2 regions of the Bacillus sp. KICET-3 genome follow, and region 2 is predicted to be linked to the other one. Evidence: riboswitches for the same ligand, from Rfam matches in the RefSeq annotation. Region 2 holds a riboswitch; the other holds the start of a gene.
What was found. A riboswitch is a leader RNA that binds a small molecule or an ion and turns the genes downstream of it on or off. The one in region 2 is predicted to bind cyclic di-AMP.

Region 1 (8,097 bases), 2.0 Mb from region 2:
TTAATCGAGTCGCTGACAACCCGGGTTCCTCCGGTAACGGAGCTGAAATCGCCTCCCGGCTCTTTTATGACAGGCGCTGATTCACCCGTTATGGCCGATTCATCAACTGAAGCGAGACCGCTGATCACTTCGCCGTCGCCGGGGATCATTTCTCCTTGGGAAACAATGACAACGTCTCCTTTTCGCAATTCGTCAGACGATGCTTTTTTCGTCTTTCCGTCACCTGTTACTTTATTGGCCCATACTCCTTTCTTCGTTTGTTTTAAAGAATCGGCCTGCGCTTTTCCTCTTCCTTCAGCAAGCGCCTCGGCGAAGTTGGCGAATAAAACCGTCAACAGCAAAATGACGGATACCGCCGGATTGAACCATGGATTTGCCGTACTGCCGAAAAACTGCGGAAACACAGACAGCAGTATTGTTATCAAAAATCCCATTTCAACGATAAACATAATCGGATTTTTAGCCATCGTTTTCGGATGTAATTTGATAAAAGCCCTTTTAACCGCGTCCTTTACGATCGATTGATTCGACATTTGGCCCGAATCTGATTCGAGGTGCGGATGGGCATGGTTCAAATCATTCATGTTATGCATCCTCTCTTTCATAATGTTAAAAATTCCGCGGCCGGTCCTAACACCAGGACAGGGAAGAAGGTCAACGCTCCGACAATCAAAATCGAGGTGATGAAAATGCCGGCGAAAATACTTGAATCTGTCCGGAATGTCCCAATGGTTTCCGGGACGGTTTTTTTCTTGCACAACGATCCGGCGACCGCCAATAGCGTAACAATTGAGAAATAACGGCCGATGAACATCACGATTCCTGTCGATAAGTTCCAGAATGGCGTCGCGTCCTTCAGCCCTTCAAATCCTGAACCATTATTAGCGGCCGAAGACGTAAATTCGTATAAAATTTGGCTGATCCCATGGAAACCTGGATTTGAAATCGCCTCCCGCCCCACCTGAGTAAAGATGGCAAGCGCCGAGGCCCCCAATATCAACAACGGATGAATCAACAGGGTGACTGCTAAAAGCTTCATTTCTTTTCCTTCAATTTTTTTGCCCAAAAATTCAGGCGTTCTTCCGACCATTAATCCCGACAAGAAAACAGTGATCATCGCATAGAGCAGTATATTCATAAATCCGGCGCCAAAGCCGCCGAACACCGTGTTCAGCATCATATTGAGCAATGCCAAGAGGCCTGTAAGCGGCGCAAGCGTATCATGCATCGTATTGACCGCTCCTGTCTCACTCGCAGTTGTGACCATCGCATAAAAGGCTGAATACACAGTTCCAAAACGGACTTCTTTTCCTTCCATACTGCCTTCCCCATGCTGGATACCCGTTTGATTGATCACCGGATTTCCGCCGGATTCGGTTATGAAGGCTGCACCAACCATGAATAAAAACAACAAGCCTGCCGAAATGAAAAGGATTCGACCCTGCTTCAGATTTCCAACCATTTTTCCATAGGTAAACGGCAGGGAAACGGTCATCAACAGCATAAGCAACATTTGCAGCGCATTGCTCCACCCATTTGGATTTTCGAATGGATGTGCCGAGTTTACGCCGAAATACCCCCCTCCGTTGTTTCCGAGCTCTTTAATCGATAAAAAGGACGCGACAGGCCCCCGCAAAATCGATTGCTCCCCTCCGGTTATCGTTTTTACGGTTACGGAAGAATCAAGTGTTTGCGGTACACCGAGACCCACAAAAACAATTGTCGCAACCACTGCAATCGGCAGCAGAATTCGAGTGATGCAGCGGATGAGATCAATGTAAAAATTTCCGAACGGCTTTCCGGCTAGTCCGCGAATCATCGCAATGGCAGCTGCAAGCGCAGTGGCCGGCGCGGCAAACATTAAAAAGATAATGGCCGTCATTTGTGAAAACAGAGAAAGCCCGGTTTCACCGCTGTAATGCTGCAAATTCGTATTGGTCATAAAACTGATCGCCGTATTAAACGCAAGTGTCGGCTCCATTCCCGCAATATGAGCAGGATTTAAGGGCAGCACTCCCTGAAGCCGGAATACGAGGTAAACGATCAATATCATAACCGTATTCGTGACAATTAAAGCGGCGGCGTACTTTTTCCAGGATTGGTTTTCCGCTTTCACACCGCCGATGCGATAAAACACGCGTTCAACCGGATAAAAAAACCTATCGATTGCAGAAGGGGCGTAGTCGAATACTTTTGCTATGTAAAGCCCCATTGGTTTAGCCAGCAATAAAGCGATCAGCAGGATGCAGCATATGGAAATAAACGCTGTCATTTCTTTAACCCCCAATATGTTTACAGTTAAAATTTTTCCGGATTTAAAAGAGCGTACATCAAGTAGACAAACGCGGCGATGACCGCAGCTGCCAGTAACATCATCGGACATTCCTCCTTCCCCGGCTTTGTCGATTAGCTGATCGTTTTTCCCGCCCATTTCAGCAATAACAGCATCACTGCTGCTAAACAGACGACGATGGCCCACATGGCGATATCCAGCATTTCCTCACCTCCTTGATTTTTTTGCATGAAAAAAAGCCGCAAGAGAACAAACCTCTTACGGCTTTGGTTTTGGGCACAGTTAAGAAACCGTGCTTTCCGCACGCATTTGGGTTCTCTTCAAACGCTTGCGAGGTTAGCTGTCGGATTCAGGTGCAAAGAGTCACCTTACCTTTCAAAAGGATTCACCCCAAGTGGCCGCGCCACAAAAAATGGTTCCCCCGCTTCCAGTCTGGAATTCAGCGATTACGATAATTGGAAATTTTATTCAGATTTTTGATGAGATTTATAATACGCTCGTTGCATATTAGTGTAAAGCTTCATAAATGACCAAATTGGCTTATTTTTATCTTTTATCAGCCTTTTACAGCATCAAATCGTTTGATTACTTCTATTTTCTTATTATCCCTGACATTTTCTTGATCTCCACTTGTGAATAAAGGGTTGGGAACAATCCAAAAAACACCGTCCGAACATTCGAACGGTGCCTTCCATTTTAAAAATCAAAGTTATCAGGATCTGGGCCGACCCGGGTATTCTCGTTTAAAGCATCGATTTGCGCCATCTCCTCATTGGTCAGCTCAAAATCGAATATATCCGCGTTTTCTGCGATCCGATGCGCTTTTGTCGATTTTGGAATCGTGATGACGCCGTTTTGCAAATCCCAGCGCAAAATCACCTGGGCTGCGGTTTTGCCATGCTTTTTCGCGATGTCCTTCAGAAGGTGATGATCAAGCAATTGTCCCTGCATTAATGGGGACCATGCTTCAAGCTGAATTCCATGCGCTCTGCAAAATGATTGCAGCTCCTTTTGCGTCAGGCGCGGATGGCACTCGACTTGGTTGACCATCGGTTTGATTTTCGCATCCTTCATCAAGTCTTCAAGATGATGGATTTGAAAGTTGCTGACGCCGATCGCTTTGACGCGTCCAGCTTCATAAAGAGTTTCAAGCGCCCGCCACGCCTCTTTATACCGGCCTTCAACGGGCCAATGGATCAGAAATAAATCCAATTGATCAAGCCCGAGTTTGCTGAGGCTCTTCTCATAGGCCGCGATTGTCTCTTCATATCCTAAATCTTCATTCCAGACCTTTGATGTCACAAATAGATCTTCTCGTGAAATGCCTGCCTCTTGCAAGCCTTGACGGATGCCTTCCCCGACTCCCTCCTCATTTCCGTATATCGCTGCCGTGTCAATGCTCCGGTAGCCGTGGGCGATGGCCGTCTTCACGGCATTCACCAGTTCCGGCCCTTCTTCCACTTTAAACACCCCGATGCCAAACCAGGGCATTTTCACGCCATTATGCAATTCTGTTCGATCTTGTAAATGTGTTGCAGTCATCATATGAGACCTCCTGTTATCCATTTTGTTTTCAGATGCAATCCCCTAAATTTTTTTGCAAGTTGCGGCCATCGTGTTGTTCTTTGCGTTCAAGAGCAAGGCTCAAGCCTGTCAGCACGACGGCGCCCAACACCATGAATCCGCCCACCCATGCGGTATGAATGAGTCCGACCGATTCTGTGATCACCCCCCCTAAATATGATCCGATGGCAATGCCTGCATTAAAGGCCGCAATATTGACGGCAGATGCGACATCCACCGCACCCGGTACAAACCGTTCGGCAAGCATGACGACATAAACCTGCAGCCCCGGAACATTCATGAAAGCCAAAAATCCCATCAAAATGATCGTGATCAAGCCTGCCAGCTTAAAAGGCGCTGTAAACGCCAAGACGAAAAGCACGGCAGCCTGGGCGATAAACATATAAAACAATGCGGTCAGCGGCTTTTTGTTTGCGGCTTTACCGCCAATGATGTTGCCGAGCGCAATGGCAATGCCGTATACAAGCAAAATGACAGCGACGGCTTCTTCTTTAAAACCGGTGACATGCTGCAGCAGCGGGGACAAGTACGTAAAGACGACAAACGTGCCTCCGTATCCCAAAGCGGTAATGATAAATAAAAGCAATAACCGGCCGCTTTTCACAAGCTTCAGCTGACTGCGGAATGTCGTCCGGACGCCTTTCGGCAAGTCGCCAGGCACAAGGATGCTGTTTGCAATAAAAGCCAATACGCCGACGGCGACGATCGCAATAAAGGCAAACCTCCAGCCGAATTGCTGCCCAATAAAAGTGCCGATCGGAACACCCGTAATCGTCGCGACGGTCAGCCCCGTAAACATGATGGAAATCGCTCCGGCTCTTTTATGCTCCGGAACAAGGCCGGCGGCAATCGTCGAGCCGATCGACATAAAAACACCGTGTGAAAATGCGGAGAGCACGCGGGCGGTCAAAAGAACGCCGATGCTTCCGGCACATGCGGCAATGCCGTTCCCGATCATAAACACCATCATAATCAACAGCAGTAACGTTTTCCGGGACATAACCGATGTAACGGCTGTTAAAACAGGCGCTCCGAACGTGACTCCCAAGGCGTATAAAGATACGGTCAGCCCTGCTGTCGTAACCGAAATATGCAGATCATCGGCAATCAGCGGCAGCAGGCCAACGCTGATAAACTCTGTCGTGCCGATCGCGAATGCGCTGACGGCCAAAGCCAAAAGCGCTAATATACTTCGTTTTTTATGAAAAGAAGACATTTGATTCCCCCTATGATTTTGGTATAGCGAATTGTTGCCGGCAAATGATATTATGGTACATATCAGTGATAAAAAAAAGTACGCACTTGCAAGTACTATAGGAACTGAAAAGTATGATAGGCACTTTTAAGTGCCTATCGATCGGAGGAAGAATATGAAGCAGAAAAAATACAATATTTCGGTTGAAGCAACTCTCGAAGTCATCGGCGGAAAGTGGAAATGCGTCATCCTCTGCCATTTGACGCACGGTAAAAAGCGGACAAGCGAATTGAAGCGGCTCATGCCGAACATTACGCAAAAAATGCTGACCCAGCAATTGCGGGAATTAGAAGAAGACGGCGTCATTAACCGGATCGTATACCAGCAGGTTCCTCCAAAAGTGGAATATGAGCTCAGCGAATACGGCTGGACCCTGCGGAATATCTTGGACTCGCTGTGCGCATGGGGTGAAAAACATATCACAAGGGTCTACGGAGATAAATTCGCAGTTTTGGAAGACAGTGTGCTGAATGATAAATTAAAGGAAAAGCCCGGCATTCAGGAAAAATAACAAAAACGACATTCCTTTGGGTGGAATGTCGTTTTTTATTTGCTTTACGAATAATAGCGGGACAGTTCGACGATCATCGCCCCCATCCGCTCCAGCTCCGGAGCGAGCAGACGTTCAACCCCTTCCTCTCTCAGCGCTTCTGCCGTCACTTTCCCGACAGCGGCCGCTGTCACATGTTCCTGAAACGCTTTGACGATTTCTCCCGCGATACCTGCTTCTCTGGCGAAATTGAAAAGCGAACGGACTTGAACGGCGGTCGTGAAACAAACCGCATCCACCTCACGGCCGATGATCTCTTGACACAATAAGGAGACGGTTTCCTGCTTCGGAGGGGTATGCCGGTAAGGCAAAAGCGGGAATACGGATGCCCCTTTATCCTTTAAAAACGCCAGCAGCGCCGGCGCATTTTCTCCGTGGAGCTGCACCATGACCCGTTTTCCGGCCAAATCGTAAGGCTCAAGGGCGTGTATCAGCCCGCCCGTCGTACCGTCTTCATCAGACGCCTCCGGAGTAATGCCGAGCTTCTTTAAGGCAGACACGGTTTTGTATCCTCTTGATGCCGCCTTTGCCTGGCGGATTACGTGCAAAAACCGGTCACGGAGCCCAAGCTTCTCTGCAAGACTGACAAGTGTTTCTGTACCGATTCCAGTCGTAAAAACCGCCCAGTCGGCTCCCGTTTCTACAAAGGCCTGCAATTCGGGCCCGACTTCTTTTTCCGCTAAAAATACGGTTCCTTGAAGAGAGCGGGCGACTGAAATCCCGCCTTGTTTTTCAATCAGCGTGCTGATCTCTTCGATTTTCCGCGAACCGCCGATGGCAATCCGTTTGCCGGTTAATCCTTTTACCACTGCCAATCCCTCTTTCTTTATCTTTTTATATGAATCTCAAGTTTTTCGGTTTACTAACATCTTCCATGTGAGATATGATAGAATTATCAAAAAATTAACAGGAGGTTTTTCAGATGTCGACCGATTCCCGTTTTGACACCCGTGCTGAACAATTGACGAAGCATGCCCGTTTTTTCGAGTATACCACCGCTTCCGATCCGATTGGAAGCGGAAGCATCAGTCCGGTGCCGGTTAAAGAATTCGGGCCGGAATTGTACCGGTCAGGGGATACGCGGATGATTCCATTGGACATCTCAAAAGAGCTTAAAACCGATTATCCCGCATCAAGCCCGTCCCTTCTCGCCCACTTTATCACGATTCGCAGGGGTGATACGATCAATACGAGCCCGAACGCGACAAGCGAATTATATTACGTGATTGAGGGTTCCGGCAGCACAGATGTCAATGGAGAAACAATCCAGTGGCATAAAGGCGACTTTTTAACGCTGCCCGCAGGTTCAAACAGCCGCCATACCGCAGCGGAAGACGCATCCATCTATTATATAACAGACTCGCCGCTTCTCCGCTATTTAGGAGTAAACGCAGCTGAAGCGCGCTTTAAGCCGACTCTTTACACCGCCGAACAGGCAAAAGAAAAATTAGCCGAAGCTGCCAATTCCCCCGACGCCCGCTTTCGCAACCGTATTTCTGTTCTGTTAAACAATGATAAATTCGATCAGACGTTAACCATCACACACGTACTGTGGGCGATGTTCGGAATCGTTCCTCCGGGCTCCAAACAAGCGCCCCACAGCCATAAGTCGGTGGCTCTTGATTTTGTCGCCTATGCCGCGCCAGGGACGTATACATTGGTCGGCAGCCGGATCGATCCCAAAACAAAAGAAATCATTGATCCGGTCAGAGTCGACTGGGTAACCGGAAAAGCGTTCATTACACCGCCCGGGTTATGGCACTCCCACCATAACGAATCAGGCGAAGCCGCCTACATCATTCCGATTCAAGATGCCGGACTGCAAACGTACCTGCGGACATTGGATATTCAGTTTCAACATTATGAGAAATAAAACGGGGTTTCAAAAAGGAGCCGGCATGTTTCGGTGGCGGCTCCTTTTTTCAGAGCTTCGCAAGGCCCTGATTCCCCACGCTCCCCGATTTTCCCCTGAACTCCTTTTCCCTTTCTTAGGGACGGCCGTTTCTCTGATAGTAATCAATGACAAACATTCTAAAATTGCTCGCCGCCGGCGATAAATAGTGGTCTTTTAAGACGGCAAGGCCGATCATCCGTTCACAGCGGTAATCTGCAACACGGCAGTACGCGACAGGGGAATGGACATGTTCTGAGGTTTTCGGCAGAATCGCCGCACCGAGCCCTGCCGAAACAAGCCCCAAAATGGTCGATACTTCCTCTCCTTCAAATGCAAGCTTCGGACTGATCCCTAAATCCCGGCACATTTGATCGAACACATAGCGAAGTCCGTATCCAGGCTTAAATCCGACGAAATCTTCATCGGCTATCGTTTTCATCGCGATTTCTTTTTGGCCGGCCAGCGGGTGGTCGGCAGGCAGCACCAGATAAAGCGGCTCTTTATCCAAAACGGTCCACTCA
Region 2 (8,097 bases):
GAAATGAAGGAGACTGATTTTCAAATGAAATTAGATGATCTTGATCTTATGATTATCAAAGAATTAAACAAAGACAGCCGTTTGTCGATGAGGGAGCTCGGGCGAAAGGTCAGCCTTTCAGCACCGTCTGTGACCGAAAGGGTCAGGCGGCTTGAATCATTCGGCGTCATTCAAAAATATACGCTGGAAATCGATTATCAGAAGATCGGACTCCCTGTATCATGCATCATTGAAGCGACGGTCAAGAACGGTGAATATGAAAGGTTCAAAACTTATATTGAACGTCTTCCGAATATCGAATTTTGCTACAGAATCGCAGGGGCGGCATGTTATATGCTGAAAATAAACGCCGAAAGCCTTGAGCAAATAGAAGAATTTATTAACCAAACATCCCCTTACGCCCAAACCGTGACACATGTTATTTTTTCAGAAATCAAAACGAAGGAATTTGAACGTTAGGGATGAATCCTTTTCATCTGTTATAATAAAAGGATGGATGAATAAGAAAGAGAAGTGATAGACTTGGCAAAAACAGTGGTTTTAGCAGAAAAACCTTCGGTTGGTCGGGATTTGGCCCGAGTGCTGAAGTGTCATAAAAAAGGAAACGGCTATCTTGAAGGGGACCGCTACATTGTAACATGGGCGCTCGGCCATTTAGTGACATTGGCAGACCCTGAAGGCTATGGAAAGGAATATCAATCATGGCGCCTCGAAGACCTGCCGATTATCCCTGAACCTTTAAAACTTGTCGTCATTAAAAAGACGGGCAAGCAGTTTCAGGCGGTCAAATCGCAGCTGATCAGAAAAGACGTCAAAGACATCGTGATTGCCACTGATGCGGGACGGGAAGGCGAGCTCGTCGCCCGCTGGATCATCGAAAAGGCAAAGGTGAACAAGCCGCTGAAACGCTTATGGATTTCATCTGTTACAGACAAAGCGATTAAAGACGGATTTAAAAATCTGAAAAGCGGCAAAGAATTTGAAAATCTGTACCATTCAGCCGTGGCGAGAGCGGAAGCGGACTGGATCGTCGGCATTAATGCGACTAGGGCGCTGACGACGAAATTCAATGCCCAGCTTTCCTGCGGACGCGTGCAGACGCCGACATTGGCGATGATCGCCAAAAGAGAGGAAGACATTAAAAACTTTAAACCAGTTCCTTACTACGGCCTGCGCGCCGCAGTTGACGGCATGACGCTGACATGGCAGGACAAAAAAACGAAGCAGAGCCGGACATTCAATGCGTCTGTAACATCTCAGCTCGCCAAAGCGCTCCAAGGCAAGCCGGCCGTCATTAGCGATTTGAAGAAAACGGCGAAAAAGAGTTTTGCACCGGGCCTTTATGATTTAACAGAGCTGCAAAGGGATGCACATAAACGCTTCGGCTTTTCCGCAAAAGAAACGCTGTCCGTTTTGCAAAAGCTTTATGAACAGCACAAGCTGGTCACCTATCCTCGGACGGATTCCAGGTTCCTTTCAAACGACATCGTTCCGACGTTGAAAGACCGTCTCGAAGGGATGCAGGTCAAGCCGTATGCCCAGCATGTCAGCCGGATTTTGCAGCGGGGCATTAAAGCGGGCAAAAGCTTTGTCAATGACGCGAAGGTCTCTGATCACCACGCGATCATTCCGACGGAAGAACCGCTTTCACTCGGCGCTTTAAGCGATAAGGAAAGAAAGCTTTATGATCTGATTGCGAAGCGTTTCCTCGCGGTGTTGATGCCTCCGTTTGAATATGAAGAAACAAAGGTGCTCGCCGAAATCGGCGGAGAAACGTTTACCGCCAAGGGAAAAACCGTTCAGTCCCAAGGATGGAAAGCCGTATATGACTATGCTGAGGAAGATGACGATGAGGAAGAAAAGGATCAAACCCTTCCGAAGCTTAAAAAAGGTGATACGCTATCTGTCCGTTCATTGACAGAGACAAAGGGCGAAACAAAACCGCCCGCCCGCTTCAATGAAGGAACGCTTCTGTCCGCGATGGAAAACCCGGCCGCATTTATGCAGGGCGAGGAAAAAAATCTCGTCAAAACGCTCGGAGAGACGGGCGGCCTCGGTACGGTCGCCACCCGGGCCGACATTATTGAAAAGCTGTTCAATACATTCCTGATCGAGAAAAAAGGCAAAGACATTTTCATCACTTCGAAAGGAAAACAGCTGCTGGAGCTTGTCCCGTCAGACTTAAAATCCCCGGCGCTTACGGCGGAATGGGAACAAAAGCTCTCAGGCATTGCAAAAGGCAAGCTGAAATCCTCTGCTTTCATCAAGGAAATGAAAGAGTACACGAAGCAGACGATCAAGGAAATCAAAAGCAGCGATCAAAAATTTAAGCATGATAATATCACAGGCACGCACTGTCCGGAATGCGGAAAATTGATGCTGAAAGTGAACGGAAAACGCGGCACAATGCTCGTCTGTCAGGACAGGGAATGCGGCCACAGAAAAACAATCGCCAAACAAACCAACGCCCGCTGCCCGGTTTGCCATAAACGCATGGAACTGCGCGGCCACGGGGAGGGCCAGACCTTCGCATGCGTCTGCGGCCACCGCGAAAAGCTCTCCGTATTTGAAAAACGCAGAGCAAACGACAAAAACTCAAAAGCATCAAAACGCGATGTACACACTTATATGAAAAAACAAAACAAAGACGAGCCGATCAACAACGCGCTCGCCGAACAGCTGAAAAAGCTGAAGCTTGATCAATAACCAAAACAACCTGCCAATCGGCAGGTTGTTTTGTGCTGATCCATCATTCCAAATCAAACGGCTTCATCAGTTAAACATGATACGAAGCACAAAGAACGTTTTCGTCAAAAAATATAAACTTATGCATAGAAAGATCATGATGACAGGAATTCTCTTTTGATTTCTTATTTCTTCAACGAATTTGAATAAGAAAAAAACAGTCAAGAGGACGGTTAAAAAATAGTCGATATTTTGCAGGATTAGTGTCATAACGTTTCCTCACTTTAGTTTTCTGACTTTGATGAATTCGAACGCGAAATGAAGCTTAAATGATTTATATTTCTCTACATCTAACACTACTATTTAAACCCTATAATACATAGCCAACCTTTATTCTTATTCTCATAGAATTCTACGCTTATAAAGAATAATTGTTTCATTTCCTCCGTAGTTTTACAAGATTTCATATGGTAATTGATGTTGTATAACTCGGCAAGAATCATAAATTTTCCATCTTGTTTCAATACCCTAAATACTTCTTTTACATCGTTTTCTAAATCAGACCAAAAGTAATGCGTTTGACATGCAGTTACGATATCAAAGGCATTTCCCGGAAATGGAATATCGGAGACACTTGCTTGACGAATGTTTACTTTACATGTTTCTGCTTGTTTTGAGTAATCAATACCGTATAATTTTCCGTATTCGGTTATTATGTACAGTGCATGTATTGTTTTGCCCCCTCCAGAACCGATGTCCAAAATTTCGAATCTTCTCTAATCCTTAACTTATCTAAAGCCCATTTGTTCATTCCGGTATGAGCAGTATTCATTATTCTCAACATAATTGAACCAATAAACCCTTTTGGATTTTTTGCTTGTTCTATCAAACGATTTAATAAACCCATTTCCATAAATTTCCTATTCTATATATGTTAATCAATTCATTAGTTGGTCAGTGGAATTTCTCATATTGATACGTTTTTATTGAGTGATAGGTTTCATTGCCCGTCAGCAGCTAAGAATTGGAATATGGTGAAGGTATTTGGTAGCCGCACCATTAAATCGTTACATCCATCTTTTTCATCGACTGTGATCATTATTGAAGCTCCATGTACACAAATGCAATCATCTTCATTTTTTCCTTCTTAATACGGGTTTGCTTGCAGAAAATGACGAAATGGAATGAATAATTATTCCGAATTATTCCATCTGATTCAGTTTTTTAATCTCTGACCAGAACTTTTGTTTTTATCAAATATCTACATAAATATTTAACATAGCCTATTCCAAAAAAGTATTTACAACAGACATAAACGGGAGTATGATCTCTCTATAAAACGTATATTTCAAAATCGCTTAATCTAAAAGAGCGGGGGAACCAATCAGGGGCATATAATTGCCTTTTGGGGTGAATCCTTTTAAAAGGTAGGGCAAACTCTCATGAGCCCGAATCCGTCAGCTAACCTCGTAAGCGTTAAGAGAGAGGGAAATCACCTGGGAACACATAAAGCCGATTCCGCAGGGGCTGTTTGCCTCTGTGCTTTTTTGTGTGAAAAAATACGGAAATAACCAGCAAAGAAGGAGAAGTCGATCATGTACAGTACAATAAAGCGCTTTTTAATCGGTAAGCCTTTGAAATCAAAAGAGCTTGGGGAACAAAAGATCACGAAGACAAAGGCGCTTGCTTTACTATCCTCAGATGCTCTGTCTTCCGTCGCTTACGGTACAGAGCAGATTTTAATCGTATTGGCGGCTGTCAGTGCGGCTGCATTATGGTATTCACTGCCGATTGCGGTAGGTGTTCTGATTCTGTTGACGGCATTAATCCTTTCGTATCGACAGATCATTTTCTCTTATCCGCATGGAGGAGGGGCCTATGTTGTATCAAGAGAAAACCTCGGCGTGAATCCGGGGCTTCTCGCAGGCGGCTCACTGCTCGTCGATTACATTTTGACAGTCGCGGTCAGCGTGTCAGCGGGAACCGATGCGATCACATCAGCGCTCCCTTCTTTACATCCATATCACTTGCTGATCGCGGTCGTACTTGTTTTGCTGATCATGATATTAAATTTGCGCGGATTGACGGAATCTGCTTCGATATTGGCATATCCGGTCTACCTGTTCGTTGCCGCGCTCTTGATTCTGATTGCGGTAGGCGGCTATAAACTGCTGACCGGACAAATCGAACCGGCGGAGCATGCAGCCATCGGGACGCCTGTCGCCGGCTTGTCCCTGTTTCTCCTGCTCAAAGCCTTTTCATCCGGCTGTTCCGCACTAACGGGGGTAGAGGCGATTTCGAATGCGATACCGGCTTTTAGAGACCCGGCGCCAAGAAACGCCGCAAATACCCTTGTGATGATGGGAATATTGCTCGCCGTTCTGTTTTCCGGAATCACGTGGCTTGCGTTCGGCTACGGCATCATGCCGAAAGGCGAGGAAACGGTTGTTTCCCAGATCGCCTCGGAAACGTTTGGGCGGTCATTCCTTTACTTTTTCATACAGGGGACGACTTCGATGATTTTAGTATTGGCCGCAAACACCGGATTTTCGGCCTTCCCGCAGCTTGCGTTTAATTTGGCCCGGGATAAATACATGCCGAGAATGTTTACGGTCAGAGGCGACCGCTTAGGCTATTCAAACGGGATCATCTTTCTCGGTTTTGCATCGATCTTGCTGATTCTATTATTTAACGGACAGACGGAGCATCTCATTCCTTTATACGCGGTCGGTGTGTTTATCCCGTTTACGCTTTCACAAACGGGCATGTGTCTGAAATGGATCAGGCAAAAGCCGGCCGGCTGGGTTTGGAAAATGATGATCAATGCTATCGGCACCTTGATCTCCGCCGCCGTGCTGCTGATATTGTTCATTACAAAGTTTCCGCTAGTATGGCCGATCCTCGTCTTCATGCCGATTGTCATCTGGGTCTTCTACGCGGTGAAAAAGCACTATAATGCGGTCGGCGAGCAGCTTAGGATGACAGGAAAGCCTTTGGAACCGATCGAAGGAAACATCGTCATCGTCCCTGTCGCCGGTGTGACAAGCGTCGTCGAAAAGTCGATCCAATACGCGAAGACCTTGTCAGATCAGGTGATTGCCGTCCATGTATCATTTGACAAAGAAGAAGAGAAAAAGATCGAGAAAAAATGGGAGGAGCTGAACAACGGCGTCAGACTCGTCACGCTTTATTCGTCATACCGGAGCCTGATCTATCCTTTGGAAAAATTTCTGGAAACGGTTGAAGCGAAAGCGGCGACTTACAACTATTCTGTCATGGTTCTTGTTCCGCAGTTTATCCCGAAAAAAAGCTGGCACAACATTCTTCACAATCAGTCCGCATTTTTGCTGCGGCTGAGACTTTTATGGAAAAAAGACATCGTCGTCGCCACGCTCCCATACCATTTTAAAAAGTGAAAAAGCTTGCAGAGACACATCTCTGCAAGCTTTTTTTGTTTGGATTCGCAGGGGGACGTTTGAGCAAAAATGGAATGTGGTAAGGAAGGAAGAAAGGAAGGAGGACGTGATATGGCATACAAAACCGCAGGAAAAATAGCAGCAGAACTGCTGAAGGAATGGAATATCGATCATATTTACGGCATGCCGGGAGACAGCATCAATGAATTGATCAATGAATTGCGGCATGAAAAAAACAGCCTCCGCTTTATTCAGGTGCGCCATGAAGAAACAGCCGCTCTTGCTGCCGCGGCTGATGCGAAATTGACGGGGAAAATCGGCGTCTGTCTTTCGATAGCGGGGCCTGGCGCCGTTCATCTGCTTAACGGGCTTTATGACGCAAAAGCGGACGGTGTCCCGGTGCTTGCCATTACGGGGCAGGTGGCCTCAAATGAAATCGGCAGGGATATGTTTCAGGAAATCGGTCTTGAGCGGATGTTTGAGAATGTATCTGTTTTCAATCAGCAGGTTCATTCAGCCGAAGCGCTCCCCGACCTGTTGAATCAGGCGATTCGGACAGCCTACAGCCAAAAAGGGGTCGCCGTCCTCAGCGTATCAGACGACCTGTTTGCGGAAAAAATCAAACGGAAGCCTGCTTATACGTCGGCGCTTTATATCGATGGCGGACTGCAGCCGAAAAAAAGCCAGCTTTTGCAGTGCGCCCAATTGATCAATCAAGCGAAACAGCCGGTGATATTGGCCGGAAAAGGAATGAAATCAGCGGGAGATGAGCTGCTGGAATTTGCAGATAAAGCAGCGGCGCCGATCATCATTACGCTCCCGGCGAAAGGCGTTGTTCCAGACCGCCATCCTTATGTGCTCGGGAATCTCGGCCATATCGGGACAAAGCCGGCGTCTGAAGCGATGGAAGAATGCGATCTTTTGATCATGCTGGGGACCTCGTTTCCGTATCGGGATTATCTGCCGGAAGATACCCCGGCGATTCAGCTTGACGCTGATCCTGCGAAAATCGGGAAGCGCTATCCGGTTACGGCAGGACTCGTATGCGATGCAAAAACAGGCCTGGCAGAGCTGACAAAGACAATCGAACGTAAAACAAACCGGTCATTTTTGGAAAGCTGTACAGAGTATATGAACAAATGGCGGTACCATATTGAAAAGGATGAACAGAAAGCGACCGATCCGCTCAAGCCGCAGCAGGTGATCGCAAGGCTTCAAGATGCGGTGGCTGACGACGCGGTTTTATCGGTTGACGTCGGTAATGTGACGGTATGGATGGCCCGCCATTTTGACATGGCCGATCAGGACTTTCTCATTTCAAGCTGGCTCGGCACGATGGGCTGCGGCCTGCCCGGCGCGATAGCCGCCAAGCTGTCACACCCGGAGCGCCAGGCAGTGGCCGTTTGCGGAGACGGCGGCTTCAGTATGTCAATGCACGACTTTCCGACAGCGGTTAAATATGATCTGCCGATTGTCATCGTCATCTTAAACAATCAAAACCTCGGCATGATTCAATATGAACAGCAGGAAAAAGGGCATATTGAATTTGCAACAAAGCTTGAAAACGTCGATTATGCCAAATTTGCAGAAGCGTGCGGAGGAAAAGGCTTCAGCGTGAAAAAGCATGAAGAGCTTATTCCTGCGCTGAAAAACGCGTTTAAGTCACAGACAGCGGCCGTCATTGATGTGGCCATTGAAGACGAACCGCCGCTTCCGGGAAAAATTTCATACACACAAGCAGCAAGCTTCAGTAAATATATGCTGAAAAAATTCGTTGAGAAAAAAGAGCTTGACCTGCCTCCGTTAAAGAAAAGCTTAAGGCGTCTGTTTTAGGCCATCCCCGGATCACCTCTTTTTAAGAGGTGATTTTTTCATTCGTATTCCCGCCTGAAAAAGTCGACCGCCGCCTCAGCGGCTTTTATCAGGGCCTTGCGCAATTCCGGGGGTTCCGTCACTTTTAGCTGATCGCCGAATCCCAATACATATTCCTTTGCCT

Region 1: it holds a riboswitch for cyclic di-AMP, as region 2 does, so the genes downstream of both, kdpF (K(+)-transporting ATPase subunit F) here and R5H20_RS02920 (APC family permease) in region 2, are expected to answer to the same signal.

What each region holds. Positions count from the first base shown of each region.
Region 1 covers NZ_CP137345.1:3,166,332-3,174,428, forward strand. Annotated here, with positions in the region: gene kdpB (potassium-transporting ATPase subunit KdpB) at 1-533, opposite strand, end outside; gene kdpA (potassium-transporting ATPase subunit KdpA) at 602-2,272, opposite strand; gene kdpF (K(+)-transporting ATPase subunit F) at 2,299-2,376, opposite strand; cyclic di-AMP (ydaO/yuaA leader) riboswitch at 2,603-2,748, opposite strand; gene R5H20_RS16160 (aldo/keto reductase) at 2,990-3,838, opposite strand; gene R5H20_RS16165 (MFS transporter) at 3,867-5,144, opposite strand; gene R5H20_RS16170 (winged helix-turn-helix transcriptional regulator) at 5,248-5,643, shown strand; gene R5H20_RS16175 (uroporphyrinogen-III synthase) at 5,688-6,491, opposite strand; gene R5H20_RS16180 (cupin domain-containing protein) at 6,605-7,555, shown strand; gene R5H20_RS16185 (LysR family transcriptional regulator) at 7,671-8,097, opposite strand, start outside.
Region 2 covers NZ_CP137345.1:587,082-595,178, forward strand. Annotated here, with positions in the region: gene R5H20_RS02905 (transcriptional regulator LrpC) at 25-459, shown strand; gene R5H20_RS02910 (DNA topoisomerase III) at 523-2,706, shown strand; partial or broken gene R5H20_RS02915 (class I SAM-dependent methyltransferase) at 3,045-3,592, opposite strand; cyclic di-AMP (ydaO/yuaA leader) riboswitch at 4,031-4,177, shown strand; gene R5H20_RS02920 (APC family permease) at 4,281-6,101, shown strand; gene R5H20_RS02925 (pyruvate oxidase) at 6,213-7,934, shown strand; gene R5H20_RS02930 (helix-turn-helix transcriptional regulator) at 7,973-8,097, opposite strand, start outside.